DNA from 2 places in the Shouchella oshimensis genome. Region 1 is predicted to be linked to the other one. Evidence: riboswitches for the same ligand, from Rfam matches in the RefSeq annotation. Region 1 holds a riboswitch; the other holds the start of a gene.

What was found. A riboswitch is a leader RNA that binds a small molecule or an ion and turns the genes downstream of it on or off. The one in region 1 is predicted to bind S-adenosylmethionine.
Region 2: it holds a riboswitch for S-adenosylmethionine, as region 1 does, so the genes downstream of both, metK (methionine adenosyltransferase) here and mmuM (homocysteine S-methyltransferase) in region 1, are expected to answer to the same signal.

What each region holds. Positions count from the first base shown of each region.
Region 1 covers NZ_JAMQJY010000001.1:2,574,220-2,582,321, forward strand. Annotated here, with positions in the region: gene NDM98_RS13490 (iron chelate uptake ABC transporter family permease subunit) at 1-536, shown strand, start outside; gene NDM98_RS13495 (iron ABC transporter ATP-binding protein) at 533-1,285, shown strand; gene NDM98_RS13500 (hypothetical protein) at 1,458-1,904, opposite strand; gene NDM98_RS13505 (SDR family NAD(P)-dependent oxidoreductase) at 2,109-2,846, opposite strand; gene NDM98_RS13510 (TetR/AcrR family transcriptional regulator) at 3,038-3,652, shown strand; gene mmuM (homocysteine S-methyltransferase) at 3,775-4,758, opposite strand; SAM riboswitch class I at 4,933-5,040, opposite strand; gene NDM98_RS13520 (sugar kinase) at 5,120-6,136, opposite strand; gene dagF (2-dehydro-3-deoxy-phosphogluconate aldolase) at 6,129-6,884, opposite strand; gene NDM98_RS13530 (DgaE family pyridoxal phosphate-dependent ammonia lyase) at 6,886-7,989, opposite strand; gene NDM98_RS13535 (EF_0837/AHA_3915 family putative deacetylase) at 7,967-8,102, opposite strand, start outside.
Region 2 covers NZ_JAMQJY010000001.1:1,418,455-1,426,556, forward strand. Annotated here, with positions in the region: gene NDM98_RS07590 (MDR family MFS transporter) at 1-836, opposite strand, end outside; gene mnmL (tRNA modification radical SAM protein MnmL/YtqA) at 1,012-1,977, shown strand; partial or broken gene mnmM (tRNA 5-(aminomethyl)-2-thiouridylate-methyltransferase MnmM) at 1,974-2,545, shown strand; gene NDM98_RS07605 (beta-class carbonic anhydrase) at 2,570-3,136, shown strand; gene NDM98_RS07610 (hypothetical protein) at 3,364-3,573, opposite strand; gene NDM98_RS07615 (alpha/beta hydrolase) at 3,685-4,467, opposite strand; gene NDM98_RS07620 (gamma carbonic anhydrase) at 4,581-5,093, shown strand; gene metK (methionine adenosyltransferase) at 5,149-6,363, opposite strand; SAM riboswitch class I at 6,494-6,602, opposite strand; partial or broken gene pckA (phosphoenolpyruvate carboxykinase (ATP)) at 6,781-8,102, shown strand, end outside.

The DNA of each region.
Region 1 (8,102 bases):
TTATTGGGGCAGGACTTAGGTCCGTTTCCACGTTCATGAGAAGAGTCCTTTCTCCTTCAGAGTTCGATATCTTACAGGCTAGACTATTTGGCTCTGTTAATAACGCAGACTCTGATTATTTCCCTGTGGTCATTCCCATAGTAGCCGTAGTTATGTTTCTCGTATTTGCCTACTCAAAAAAATTAAATGCCCTGTCACTCGGCAAAGAGGTCTCTACTACGTTTGGCGTGAATCATCGCTTTAGCATCATTTATATCCTTATCCTAGTTGCGATCTTAATGTCTATTTCAACGGCTTTAATTGGACCGCTTACGTTCTATGGATTCTTAGTGGCTACACTTAGTTATCAAGCCGCACCAACCTATGACCATAGATATATCTTTCCGATGGCTCTAGCAATAGGATTCTTGATCTTAACGGGTGCTTACTTCCTTATGTATCATGTATTTAATGCTCAAGGAGTCGTTTCAATTATCATTGAACTGTTCGGTGGAATCATCTTTTTATATGTCATCTTAAGGAAGAGGTCTTTATGATACAGATTAATGATGTGAGAAAGTCATATAGTAACGAGGAAATAATCGGACCGTTAAATATAGAGATCCCAAAAGCGGGGCTCACTTCTTTAATTGGTCCAAACGGTGCGGGGAAATCGACCACACTCTTAATGATTGGCAGACTCTTAGATATTGATGAAGGACAGATTCAAGTAGCCAATATGGACGTCTCAGCATCAAAATCAAAGGATCTAGCAAAGATCTTAACCATCTTACGACAAGAAAATCACTTTGTCACAAAGCTCACAGTGAGACAACTTGTTGGCTTCGGACGATTTCCCTATTCAAAAGGAAGATTAACGAATGAAGATGAGACCATCGTTTCGAAGTATATTGATTTTCTAGACTTAACTCTTCTAGAAAATAGGTACTTAGATGAGCTTTCCGGCGGCCAAAGACAACGAGCTTATGTCGCAATGGTTTTGTGTCAGGAGACGGAATACGTCCTATTAGACGAACCGTTAAACAATCTTGACGTCGCCCGCTCCGTTCAAATGATGGGGCATCTAAGAGAAGCTGCCAATACACTCGGGAGAACCATTGTCACGGTTATGCATGATATTAACTTCGCCGCAAAATATTCTGACCGAATTTGCGCCATGAAAAAAGGACAAATTGCTGCGTTCGGATCAGTAGACGAAATCATGCAGCCAGAGCTCTTAACTGATATCTTTGAAACACAAATAGAGATTATTCAGGGTCCTTATGGGAAAGTAGCGATTTATTAGTGAATGAGCAACAATACCTTACAGAGTTGATTCTTTCGGAGAGTCTATCTGTAGGGTATTTTTGTGTATAAAAAATGGGGTATCTTTAATCCAATGTTGAAGCAGGCCGTAACCCGGTAATGTGACCTCGTCCTTAATTAGTGTAAACAGTGTATACACTAGTTTGAGATACCTACTCATTGTTGCCATAACGATTTTTCTTACCTAACCACCCATTTGCTTCTCTCCACTTTAGCTTTTTTGCTGCAATCCAACTCACACCATTTTCAATTTCTTTTTCAGGTTGAAAATCAAAGTCATCTGACCAATAAAAGCAGTTCTTTCTTTTTAAAATAATGGCATCATGGATAATTGAGTCATAATTTTCAGGCGTTGGAGTAATATGAATACCTGTCACACCTTCAAAAAGCAATTCAATTGCAGAAAGATCGCTATACTGACGTTGAAATAACAGCTTTACATTCGTATCTAGTTCTCCAGGGACAGTCATAGATAGATTTTCATCAACAAAAGTCCCTGTCCACATATGCATTTCCCTCAAGCATCCATCATGAAAATAACCGAATCTCTCTAGCAAATCATTGATCTCCGACTCCTCTTTCAAATCAATCCAACTCATCTCTAGTATCCTCCAATATATGTTGTCCTCTTATACTAATTCGTCACTAAAAGAATTTACTCCTTTTATACACAAAAATTAAAACCATTTCAGGTAATTTATTTCAAATGTTACCCAGTTCATAACAAGAAACAGAGAATTTGATCAAAATAAAAAGGCCTGTTTTATACAGACCTTTTTTTGAAGCGAGTAAATTATGTTCCATTACTGTGCAGTATACCCACCATCAACAATCAAGCTATTCCCAGTCATATAAGAAGAATCATCAGAAGCCATGAATAATACGGCTTTTGCCATTTCATCAGCTAGACCAAGACGTTTCATTGGTGTCATTCCAGCTAATGTCTGTTTGTCATCTTCCGGAATGATTGGTGTATCAATAAAACCTGGGCATAGTGAATTCACACGGATATTCTTATCTGCATACTCAAGAGCAAGAGAACGAGTTAGGTTAATAACTCCACCCTTTGCTGCGTTATAAGCAGCTGATCCAGGTGAGCCTACCCATCCGTACATAGAAGCCGTATTCACAATCGTACCGCCGCCTGTTTCTAACATTTCACGGATTGATTCACGTGCAACTAAGAAGACACCATCTAAATCAACATTTACCGTATTGCGCCATTCTGAGTACTCTAAATCATGCGATGGATGAACACGGCCAATTCCCGCGTTATTGAAAACAACATCTACCGTGCCAAACGCTTCAACTGTTTGTTTGAAGATATTTGCCACATCTTCTTCACTCGTAATATTTGCTTTTATAAAAAGAGCTTCTGCATTAAGCGTTTTCAATTCCTTTTCAAACGCCTTGCCCTTCTCTTCATTTAAATCAACAAGAACCACTTTGGCTCCTTCTGAAACGAATAATCTTGCAGTGGCTGCCCCAATACCAGATGCACCGCCGGTAATCACTGCTACTTTGTCTTGTAATTTTCCCATCATAATGCCCCCTAGGCTAATCTTATCTGCATAATCCAGACATGTATAATAGATAGTATCTATTATGAGTGCCTAACTTATGTAACTAAATTGTACTACTTTGTTCACAATTAACAATCAGTAGGTTTTCTCAATATGTCTACTACATAGACATATTGATGAAAAGTGTCTAGATTGAAGGAGATTATTCCATGAATCATGAACAGTCATCACAACGACAAAATCGAACCAAAGCACATTTCAGACACGCCTTAATCGAGCTCATCAAGGAAATGGGCTACCATCACGTAACAGTAAAAGACATTGTCGATCATGCGGCCTATAACCGTAGTACATTCTACATTCATTACAAAGACAAACTAGACTTAGCCGAAGATACACTTGTGACGACATTAGCAGGATTAGAAAAGTCTGTCGGTAATTCCTACGTACCCGGGCAAAAAGTGCATACAACCCATCTGAAAAATTCGTCCTTTGATATTGTCACCTACATTTACACCAATCGTGACTTCTTTTCCTTAATTAAATATGAGGATACCTTACCCGGCTTACATACTCGTTTCCCGCAAACCATTCTGAAAATATATCAAGAGCAATTTGAATTTGAGACGATTGATCATGCCCCCGTGAACATGGAATATTTTAAAAAGTACACAGCTTATGGGTTTTATGGATTGTTGAAGTATTGGATTAGAGAGGGTTTTAAGGAAGATCGAGAGACGTTTATTCAAGAAGTGATTGAGTTAACGAAGACGCATATGCATTCGGTGAAGTATGTTGGGGGGAATGAAGAGAAGGGAGACTGAGGATTTTGGAGGAATGCAGTGCTTTAATTTCTTTGATCTGGACAGAAATCCTTTTAGTGTAGTAGATGAGGGGAGGCTTCTCCTTTTCATTCGGAGAGTGTGGAGCGGTTGCAGGGGGAGAATTAGCATAAGAAAAAGGAATCGATCCTCTCAATCAATTCCTTCCCTCTGTACTTGCGCATCCACTCACGAATCCCTTTAATGTCCTCAGGCGTTGTCCGGCAGCATCCACCAACCACCGTAGCTCCAGCTTCAAACCACCGCTTCGTGCTTGCAACAAACGACTCATATGAACCCTCATCACTCCACTGCTTACTATCGGCATCATATGCTTCACCTGAATTTGGATACACAATGATTGGTTTCGACGTGCCCGATTTAACCTCAGTAATCAACGACTCCACAAACTGCGGAGCCGTACAATTGATGCCAACCGCCGCTACTTGCTTCTCTCCCGCTAGCCACTCTGCACAGTCGGCCATTCTTTCTCCACTACTAATATACAACTCATCCTTTGCGCTAAACGAGATCCACGCATACACATCAGGAAATTCCTTTAATATACGAGCAATTGCCTTGGCCTCTACCAAACACGGAATCGTCTCACATGCCAGAACATCCGCACCCGCTTCAATTAAGAGTCTTATTCTCTCTCTATGAAATAAAACGAGCTCCTCTTCGCATAATCCATAGTCTCCGCGATATTCAGAGCCATCGGCAAGATACGCACCGTACGGACCAACCGACGCAGCAACAATCGGTTTTGGACGTCCAAGCTGATTCCCCTCAACACTCCAAAACTCGTCCCGTGCTTCCACCGCAAGATGAACGGATTGCTTAATCAACATAGCAGCTTCAATTTCGCTCAAGCCTCTTTTCCTGTAGCCTTTCACAGTCGCCTGGTAGCTTGCTGTGATTGCACAGTCTGCGCCAGCCTCAAAATAATCCGTATGAACCTGCTTAATCACGCGCGGCTTCTCGAGTAAAATCTTGGCTGACCATAATGGGTCGTTTAAGTCACACCCATAGCGTTCAAGCTCTGTCGCCAGTGCTCCATCTAAAATCATTAGAGGAAAGTCAGTTAAGATATGTTCGATTGGATTCATTTATATGTCCTCCCTCATTTATAAATCTCCATAAAAATAACGCGGTCAGAGATCTCTCTCACAAACTGAAGCTGGTGCGACACAATGAACATCGTGTCGCCTTCATTCACGATCCCAGTGCGTATCAAAAAAACAAAAAAGCCCCTTTCATCAGAAAGAGGCTTTTCATAAAAAAACTTATCTCTCAGAATGAAACATTCTGCAGGAATTAGCACCTTTCATGTCACACATGATGGTTGCCGGACGTCATCAGGCCTGTCCCTCAGTCACTCTAGATAAGATATTCAATTATATGTATTTCACAATGTTATGAAAGAATTAGATATTTGTCAATTGCCATTTTTAAGTTGATCTTTTTTAACTACCTTCTAATATCGCCACCTTGTGAAGACATCGCTTCAAAAATATCCTCATCGGTTAACATTGGTGTGTCACCTACTGTTGTATGCTTCAGCATCCCTGCTGTTGTCGCAAACGTAACAGTTGTTTCAGGTGACAGCTCCTCCAGTTCTCCATGGATAATGCCACTCGTAAAAGCATCTCCCGCCCCAATTCGATCGTGCACGGTAAATCTCAGTATGTTCGAAAAGGTAAATTGTTTGTCCTTGTATAGATAGCCCCGTAACGAGTGTGTTTGATCCTCGTGGATCGTGCGATGCGTACCTGCAATAACTCGAATGGAATAGGCTTCTGCTACAGCTGGAATGAGCTCTTTAAGCTGTTCCGTGCGGTCTGTCTTGTTAGTTTGCATGTTGAGCACATGCAAGGCATCCTTCTCATTCATCATCACGATGTCGGCCTTCGTAAGCAAGTCTTCGTAATACGGCTTTGCTTTTTCATACCCATCTTCACCCCACAGCGAAGGGCGATAGTTACAGTCAAAGACAACGAGTCCACCACTTTCCTTTACAGCTGCTGCAAACCGCCCGATATTCGTTCGAGCTGTATCATTCATAGCAAGGGTAATCCCACAAAAGTGAACAACATCCACGTTTTCCGCTATCTGAGCAAAGTCATAGATCGATTCAGGTGCGGTGTTGAAGCTGCTCTCTAGCCGGTTTGAATATGTCACGCGACTTGGTCTTGGACCAACTCCATTCTCTAGAAAATAGTGACCAAGATACTGCCCCCATCGTACAAGGTAATTCTTAGAGATGCCTAGCTTACCAAGATAGCTTACAGCCGCATCCCCAAGCGGATTGGCAGGTAAAGCTGAAACCAAATACCCAGCATGACCATAATGCGACAAGGCAGACACAACATTAACACCCGTTCCTGAAAACGAGTAATGGAGCGTGTTCGCCTGAGATAACAGCTCAAAGCCAGGAACCTGTAATCGCATCATCACCTCGCCAAAGGCTGCAATCCGCTTACTCATGCTCATCAACCAGCTTTTTAATGGTGATCATCAACTCTTTTACGTCCTCAATGTTCGTGTTACCAGATTCCTTATCAATAATCGATGAATACACATGAGGGATAATTTTCGGCACACCTGCCTCCAGAGCAATACGCAGAATTGCCTCAAAGTTCTCCTTATCAATGCCACCCGTTGGTTCGAGTGCGAATCCTGCTTCTCCACACGCCTTTGCCACGGCACGGTATTCCTCTTCTGTCGTTAATCCTTTCATCGGAAAGTACTTTAATGCATTCCCTCCCATGTCTCGCACAAGGGCGATCGCAGCCTCAACCGGAACAATCGCCTGTTCCTTTTGCTCGGCACTGATGGGTCCTGTTGAGAGATTCACGTAACCTGGCTTACCTGTTGGAGAAACGAGCGCATTAATCCAGCTTTCATTTCCATTTAGATTCGCACGAGTGGCTCCTACAGACGGAAGCACCTGGTTAATATGACTGCCTGAGTAGTGCGTAGAAATCTCAGCCACAACCGCCGCCTGACGATTATCTCCCGCTCCAAGCCCAATGGAGACAGCATCTTCAATCACCTCACCGTACTCCTTCATAGCTTTTACCGCTTCGTCTACGGTTGGGTAATTTTTTGAAAGCACCCCAACGACAACATACCCCTCTGCTGCTTGAAAAATATCCTTCGCATTGTCTATACTGTTTGCTAGTACGTTCAGTGCCACTCGATCTTTATAAAAGCGTTTTGAGAGACTCGACATTTTACTGACCTCCAATAAGCTGACGTATTCTAGATTCCAACACCTGAAGATCATCGCCACTAAGAGGACGAGGATCAATATCAAAGAAGCCTTCCCGCACTCCGTAATCGCGTGTGTAGATCGCGATGTCTCCCTTGCGCAATTTCTCAGCAAGCTGCATGGCATTGACACCTGCCGCACCTTCATCTATCTTGATCCGTGCCCTAAAAATACGACGACCAGCTTCATCCTGGACAATGTCTACCGAGACACCCGCTAGTTCATTTAAAGCGAGAAGGATCTGTAACTCTTCCTTCTCCTGTGCGCTTGTATCCTGCTTTTCTCCAAATTCATCCAAGGCTTGAAGTAAGCCAAAGGTCGTTTCCTTGCCAACCTTCATGCTTCTACCAATACCTTTTAGCTGTACCTTTATCCAATCAATGTACTGCTTCTTCCCTGCAACCAAGCCCGAAGTCGGTCCTTCGATGGCTTTTGAACCACTATAGATCACAAGATCCGAGTAACGAACGTATTTTTGAAGATCCTCTTCTGCCGCCGCATCCACAATGAGCGGAATCCCGTTACGCTTTGCTACTTCCCACGCCTCTTCTACTGGAATCATGTTCTTTTGCACAGCATGATGAGACTTCACGTACACAATGGCTACCGTCTTCTCTGAGATCGCTTCTTCAATGTGATTAGCTGTCCCCTCATTTGCATAGCCTGCCTCAACTAACCTGCCACCACCTAAGTAGATCATCGTTTCAATAGGGGCGCCGTATTGCACATTGTGGCCTTTCAGCATCAGGATTTCGTTGTGTATCAGTGGCTCCTGATGAAGTCGTAAGCTTTTGCGAGTATCTCCCTTTGTAACAAGAGCCGCAATTGATAGGGCAATTCCACTGGATGCAGAGTTGACCACTACCGCATCCTCTGAACCAACAATACCTGCAACATACTGTCCAGCCCTATCCACTAGATCCGCAATCTCTACATACTGCTGTCCACCCTGTGACATCGCCTCCATCACCGTATCTGATGCCGTCGAGGTTCCTAGAATCGTCATTCGACCGCTTGCATTAATCACACGCTTCAACCCGTACTTAGCACTTAATGTATTCGCCACGAGCAAATACCCCCTCTGCCATGATTGTTTTTGTTGAAACTCTCTCTTCTCCTTCAGAATCAACAAGTGTCACCTCTTGGTCCTGAACCGAGAATAATGTTAAGTTCGCTGGC
Region 2 (8,102 bases), 1.2 Mb from region 1:
ACACCAGTAATCATCTGACCTTTGATTCCATGGATCCATTTTTTAATAATCCAAGATAGAAGCGGTTGGGCACATACAATTAACAGGCCATTCACAGTCCAAAATAAACTGTATGATCCGAGTGATAAGCCCAAATTCTGTGTATGCACTGATACGTTTGCCTGCCATTGTGTGTAGCCCATCCAACAAATCACAAATGCAATACTAATCAAAATTAATGAATGAAAACGAAAATGCAATTTAAAAGGAATTTTTTCTGTCTGTTTCATAATCACTGTACCTGTTGGTTTCGCTTCAAGTTTCCGAAAAGCAATAAGGACAAACAAAAACAAAGCAATATGCATAAACGCATTTGCCCGGAAGACAGCGGTAAGCTCGTTCATCGCTATGACGCCGATTAATGCTGTTCCAAGTGCTACCCCTACATTTTGGGCTACATATATCGCATTAAACGGACGCCTCCCTCCCTCTGGCCATAAAGTTCCAGCCAATGCGTAAAGAGCGGGTGCCATAACACCAGAGCCAAACCCTATACCCATAAGTAAAAACATATAAAAATAATAGCTATGATTTAATGCAAGAAAACAAGCACTTAGCGAGGCGATACTAACACCAATCATAAGCGTTCTATAAGAGCCAATTGCGTCAAACAATTTCCCCCCAAGTAGATTTCCGCAAGCACCGGCAGCAGAATTTAGCATCAAAATAAAACCGGCAACTGTAAGCGACTTCCCAAGCTCTTCATGTATAATGATCGCATTTAATGGCCACAAAAAAGAAGCACCCGTAATACTCATGGTCATTGCGATTAATAAAATCCAAATGGACTTTGGCATTCCAACCTTCTCCTCTGTATTCCTTATAAGAAACCCCAGAAGTAATGCTATGGTAATTTATCAGGAAAAGCAATTCTTAAATAAATTGGCTCTTCGTAATATTGCATGATAAAATGAAGGATAAAATTAAGACTTCATTATTATTAATTTTGAAAGACACAGGAAGGTAGATTTGATGAATTCAGCAGTAAACGATATACCTGCACACTTTGTAGATAAACGCTATTACACATGGAGTGCACATCTTCGTGACCATTTTGGAACCAAGGTATTTAAAGTACCACTTGATGCCGGTTTTGATTGTCCCAATCGAGACGGGAATGTGGCACACGGAGGTTGTACCTTTTGTAGTGTAAGAGGCTCCGGAGATTTTGCTGGGGACAGGACAGATGACTTAGTTACACAATTCCATACGATTAAAGAACGTATGCATAAGAAGTGGAAAACTGGTAAGTACATTGGTTATTTTCAAGCCTACACTAATACCTATGCACCCGTAGAAACTTTGAGGAATTATTTTGAAGTGATCCTCAAGCAAGAAGGAGTTGTTGGCCTTTCCATTGCAACTCGGCCCGATTGTTTGCCTGATGATGTTGTAGAATATTTAGCTGAATTAAATGAACGCACGTACCTTTGGGTAGAGCTAGGTTTACAAACCGTACACGAGCGAACCGCAACTATCATTAATCGTGCTCACGATTATGAATGCTATAAGGAAGGCGTCGCTAAGCTCCGAAAGCACGGTATACGAGTTTGTTCCCATATCATTAATGGCTTACCACTTGAAACAACTGAGATGATGCTCGATACAGCTAAAGAAGTAGCCAAGCTTGATGTACAAGGAATCAAAATTCACTTACTACATCTATTAAAGAAAACAGGTATGGTGAAGCAATATGAAAAAGGCCTTGTTGATTTAATGGATATGGACGAGTATATGAAATTAGTCGCAGATCAGCTTGAAGTGATTCCAGAGGACATGATTGTTCACCGTTTGACTGGCGACGGTCCTCCAGAACTCCTTATTGGTCCAATGTGGAGTATGAACAAATGGGATGTTTTAAACGGTATTGAAAAGGAATTAAAGGACCGAGGTACGTGGCAGGGTATTCATTATCAGAAGGAGCAACTATCACAATGAAGCTAAAAGGCATTCTTCCTTTTGCCCGTGAGTTGCTTGCACAAGCTTTAACTGAAGGTGATGCAGCAGTTGATGCCACTGCTGGCAATGGTCATGACAGCTGCTATTTGGCAAAGCTTGTAGGTCCAACAGGTCACGTCTATAGTTTTGATGTACAAGAAACGGCTATTGTTGCTACAAAAACTCGGCTCCTTAATGAATCACTAGCAGATCGAGTTCATTTGTTCCATACCGGACACGAACAGGCCGTTGAAAAGATTCTTCCTGAGCACCTGTCAATTTTAAAAGCAGCCATTTTTAACCTCGGATATCTGCCAGGCAGTGATAAGAGTATAACAACTCAAGCAGAAACAACGATTACAGCGATTAATGGTTTGTTTGATGCCATGCAGCAGGAGGGATTATTGTCCTTGTGATTTATCACGGGCATGCCGAAGGGGCCGTTGAAAAAGAGGCCGTTCTCGACTATGTACAGCAACTACCTCAGGAGAAAGCTCATGTACTCCAATATGGATTTATTAATCAAAAAAACGCTCCACCTTTTATCATAGCAATTGAAAAACGCTAATACATTTGAAAGGCAGTGACGAACGTGCCCAATTTAGATAACATTCTTGAATATAACAAACATTTTGTTGAAACAAAAGAATACGAAAACTATCAAACCACCAAATTTCCAAATAAAAAACTAGTCATCCTAACATGTATGGATGCTCGTTTGGCAGAGCTTCTCCCTAGATCGATGAATATTGGACAAGGAGATGCTAAGATTATCCGTAATGCAGGGGCCGTCATTTCTCACCCTTTCGGAAGTATCATGAGAAGTATCCTACTTGCCGTTTTTGAGCTTCAAGCAGAAGAAGTCTTGATTATTGGTCATCACGGTTGCGGAATGGCCGGACTTGAATCAGAAAGCTTCCTCAAAAAAGCGGAAGCACGAGGCATTGACATGAATGTCATTGAACCACTTGAGTACGCAGGAGTTGACGTCAAACAATTTTTAACTGGCTTTGCAAACGTAGAAGAGAGCGTTACACATAGCGTTGATATTGTAGAAAACCACCCGCTAATGCCAAAAGAAATTCCTGTCCATGGTTTAGTGATCCATCCTGAGACTGGAAAGCTAGAACTGTTAAAAAGAGGCGAAGCTAGATCGTAAGCAAGAGAACCTCCCCACTCAATTGATGTGAGGAGGTTTTTGTTGTTTGTTGTTGAGTTAGTTTTGTGAGTTAGTTTTGTGAGTTATCGTTGTGATTTTTGGGGCTATCGTTTCGATCTTTGCTCCATCGTTTTGATTCCAGGGGCTATCGTTTCATTCCTCCCTCCATCGTTTTGATTCCGGGGGCTATCGTTTCAATCTTCCCTCCATCGTTTTGATTTCGCGTTCTATCGTTTCAATCTCCCCTCTATCGTTTTGATTCCAGGGGCTATAGTTTCAATCTCCCCTCTATCGTTTTGATTCCATGGCCCATTGCTCCACTCTTCCCTCCATCGCTCCATTTCCATGGCCCATTGCTCCACTCTTCCCTCCATCGCTCCATTTCCAAGCGTCCATTGCTCCACTCTCACCTCCATTGCTCCAATTCCAGCGTCCATTGCTCCACTCTCACCTCCATTGCTCCAATTCCAGCGTCCATTGCTCCACCCACACCTCGCCAATCAAAAAAACAGCAAGCACCCCGTGTGCTCACTGTTTTCAAAAATGTATTATGGGAACATCAAGTTGACAAAACTGATGGCATGTCGAAAAACTTCGTCTCTCTCTGGTTCATTAAATAGCTCATGGTATAAGCCTTCCCACTCTTTAAATGATTTTTGAGTAAGGATTAAATGATTAAACCACTCTTGCGTTGCATTTTTATCAACTAAATAATCCTCACCTGCTTGAAGAACTAGCAAAGGGATATTAGGGAATTTTTCTGGATAACGTCTGGTCACACGCATTGTTTTCTCTAATTCTTGGTACCATCTCGCAGACACTTTACTTACTTTAAGTGGATCCGTTAAATAGGCTTCAATAACCTCTTGGTTACGTGTTGCTCGATCTGATCGAATACCGGAGTTCACACTAAAGGTAGGTGCAACATGCTGCAAAACTTTAGAGGCCGCTTTTTTTGCTTTTGGTAATGGATGGCTTAAATCCAAACATGGTGAAGATAAAATGACTCCATAGATTAATGAATTATCTCTTTTCATCACGGTACGAATAGAGATTAATCCGCCCATACTGTGTCCAAGGAGTAGAATTGGAAGTTGTTTTTGCCTTGCTTCATTCAGCCATTCTTCTACAGTATCTAAGTATTGCTGGAAGGATTGAATATGACCACGTCGACCTCGTGTTTTACCTTGACCAGGTAAATCCCCCATGATGACGTCAAATCCATGCTCATTCCATTTCTTAGCTAGCCATTGGTAACGTCCATGATGCTCACCTGCTCCATGAACCATGACGACTACACCTCTAGGCTCTGTTACTTCCCATTTCCACACACTGATCATCTCCTTGCTCCACAGTAGAATCTTGTTGAATTTTTACCTTCTTATCATTTTACGTTAGAATTAAGTATAGCGTTTTTTTTATGAGACGGAAAGGATGAGCACATATGATTTATCCATATCAAAATAAAAAGCCACTTATTGCTGAAAGTGCCTTTATTGCCGATTACGTTACGATCACTGGTGATGTAGAAATAGGGGATGAATCAAGTGTTTGGTTCCAAACGGTTATTCGCGGAGACGTCTCCCCTACACGCATCGGGAAACGAGTAAATATCCAAGATCAAAGCTTGCTTCATCAAAGTCCAAAGTATCCACTCATCATTGAGGATGATGTTACAGTTGGACACCAAGCGATGCTACATAGTTGTACCATCCATAAAAAGGCATTGATCGGAATGGGATCAACGATACTTGATGGAGCTGTTATAGGAGAAGGTGCTTTTATTGGAGCAGGCAGTTTAGTGCCTCCTGGTAAAGTTATTCCGCCAAATACACTTGCTTTTGGTCGTCCTGCAAAAGTGATTCGTGACCTTAATGATGATGACCTGGCTGATATGGAGCGAATTCGTACAGAATATGTAGAAAAAGGTCAACTCTATAAACAAATGCAGTCTTAGTAAAATAAAAAGCATCCAACAATCAAATGATTGTTGGATGCTTTTTTGAAATAGATTAAACCGTTTTAATACTTGCTTGTTCTTTTAATACAGCCGCTTTGTCTGTTTCTTCCCACGGTAAGCTTACATCCGTACGACCAAAGTGACCGTAAGCAGCCGTTTGCTTGTAGATCGGACGACGTAGATCTAACATACGGATAATACCTGCTGGACGAAGATCAAAGTTTTTGCGAACAAGTGTAACAAGTTCACTTTCTGATACTTTTCCTGTTCCAAATGTATCAACCGCTATTGATACAGGTTGGGCTACACCAATTGCATATGCAAGCTGTACCTCTGCCTTGTCAGCAAGGCCAGCAGCCACAATGTTTTTTGCTACATAGCGAGCAGCATATGCTCCAGAACGGTCAACCTTCGTTGCATCCTTACCAGAGAACGCTCCCCCACCATGTCGTGCGTATCCACCATACGTATCAACGATAATTTTGCGACCTGTAAGTCCTGCATCCCCTTGAGGTCCGCCGATGACAAAACGACCTGTTGGATTAATAAAATATTTTGTTTGTTCATCAATTAACTCTGCAGGTACAACTTCGTTAATCACATGAGTTTTCATGTCATGCTGAATTTGCTCCAGAGTAGTCTCTGGATGATGTTGTGTTGAAATAACAATTGTGTCAACTCGTGCAGGTTTTCCTTGCTCATCATATTCTATTGTTACTTGCGTTTTAGCATCTGGACGTAGATAGTCAATGATCTCCTCTTTACGAACCTCTGCCAAACGACGAGCTAGCTTATGGCTCAGAGAGATAGGTAGTGGCATTAACTCTTTTGTTTCATTGGTTGCAAAACCAAACATCAAACCTTGGTCTCCAGCACCAATTGATTCAATTTCCTCTTCTGTCATTTGCCCTTCACGTGCTTCTAGTGCTTTGTCCACACCTTGAGCAATATCAGCTGATTGTTCATCAATTGAAACAAGAACAGCGCAAGTTTCTGCGTCAAAACCGTATTTTGCACGTGTATAACCAATACCTTTAATCGTATCACGCACGACACGTGGAATATCAACATATGTACTAGTTGTAATTTCTCCAGCAACTAATACAAGGCCTGTAGTCACAGATGTTTCGCATGCTACACGAGCATTAGGATCTTTCTTTAAGATTTCATCTAAGATCGCATCAGAAATTTGATCACACATCTTATCTGGATGTCCCTCTGTCACCGATTCTGATGTAAATAGCTGTCGACTTTTAAATTCTGCCATCTCTTTTCACCCTTCCAACTCATTCTAATCTTCTCTTATCAGCCTGATTACCAGGTTGAGATTAAATATACACAATAAAAAACCCCAATCCTCCTTACTGAGGAAAAGGGTTGAAATGTTGTCCTTTAACCTCTTATCGTTCAAGGCAATGCCTTGCAGGTTAGCACCTTTCCATTTTATTAAAATGGTGGTTGTTGGGCTTCTTTGGGCCTGTCCCTCCGCCGGCTCTCCGATAAGATCCGTTCGCGAAAAATTATATAACATCGATACTGAAAAGTCAATCATAGCAAGGTTAATCAAAGTTTAATCACTATATCTAAAAAGACGCACATAAAGTATAGACTAATAATATTAATGTGTTATACTAATTAGCATTAACCAACCATATAAGATGATCATTCGAGAGGAGAATGCGCTTTGAAAACCATGAATATCCCGGTGAAATTAGAACAATTATTATCAAGTCCACAAACCAAACATGACCTATCTGTTTCTCGTTTGGTTGAACGCTCTCTCCAAAGAGGTGAGGGTATACTTACAGCAACAGGCGCACTTAGCGTAGAAACCGGTGCGTACACTGGTCGTTCTCCTAAGGATAAATTTGTTGTTCAAGAGGACTCGGTTCGTGACACCATTGATTGGGGTCCAGTTAACCAAGCCAATATCAAAAGAGGTCTTTACTTCGTTATATCATAAAGTTCTTTCTCACCTTGGTGAAAAAGAAGAGCTTTTTGCTTCTCAAGGTTTTGCAGGAGCAGATACTGCCTACCGACTACCAATTCAAGTCATTAATGAATTTGCGTGGCACCAAGTGTTTGCTCGCAAGCTTTTTATTCGCCCAAGCTCTACGGATGTAACGCTTGATCGTGAGCTTTTCACCATTGTTTCTGCACCAACATTTAAAGCAGAACCGACAATTGATGGAACGAATTCTGAAGCCTTTGTGATGATCTCCTTTGAAGAACGAGTGATTCTAATTGGTGGAACTGAATATGCTGGAGAAATGAAAAAATCAATTTTCTCAATTATGAACTACCTTCTTCCAGAGGAGAATGTCTTGTCGATGCATTGCTCAGCAAACACCGGTGCAGAGGGAGATGTGGCATTATTTTTTGGATTGTCCGGTACAGGTAAAACCACACTTTCAGCATCACCCGATCGTTTATTAATAGGGGATGATGAGCATGCTTGGTCTGAAAATGGTGTTTTTAACATTGAGGGTGGTTGCTACGCAAAGTGCATAAATCTTTCTGAAGAAAAAGAACCACAGATCTGGAATGCAATTAAATTTGGAACAGTACTTGAAAATGTGGCGGTTTCTGAGGAAAATGGTGAGCCTGATTACAACGACGTCTCGCTAACAGAGAATACCCGTGCAGCGTATCCAATTGATTACATTCCAAATGCACTTGAGCCAAGTATTGCCGGGCATCCAGATACCATAATTTTTCTAACTGCTGATGCATTTGGGGTTTTACCTCCTATCAGTAAATTAACGCGTGAGCAGGCGATGTATCATTTCTTGTCTGGATACACAAGTAAACTTGCTGGGACAGAACGAGGCATTACAGAGCCTGAAGCAACCTTCTCTACTTGCTTTGGAGCACCATTTTTGCCATTGCCAGCACACCGTTATGCTTCAATGTTAGGTGACTTGATTAGAACACATGATGTAGATGTATTCCTAGTTAATACAGGTTGGTCTGGTGGACCATATGGAGTAGGTCAACGGATGAAAC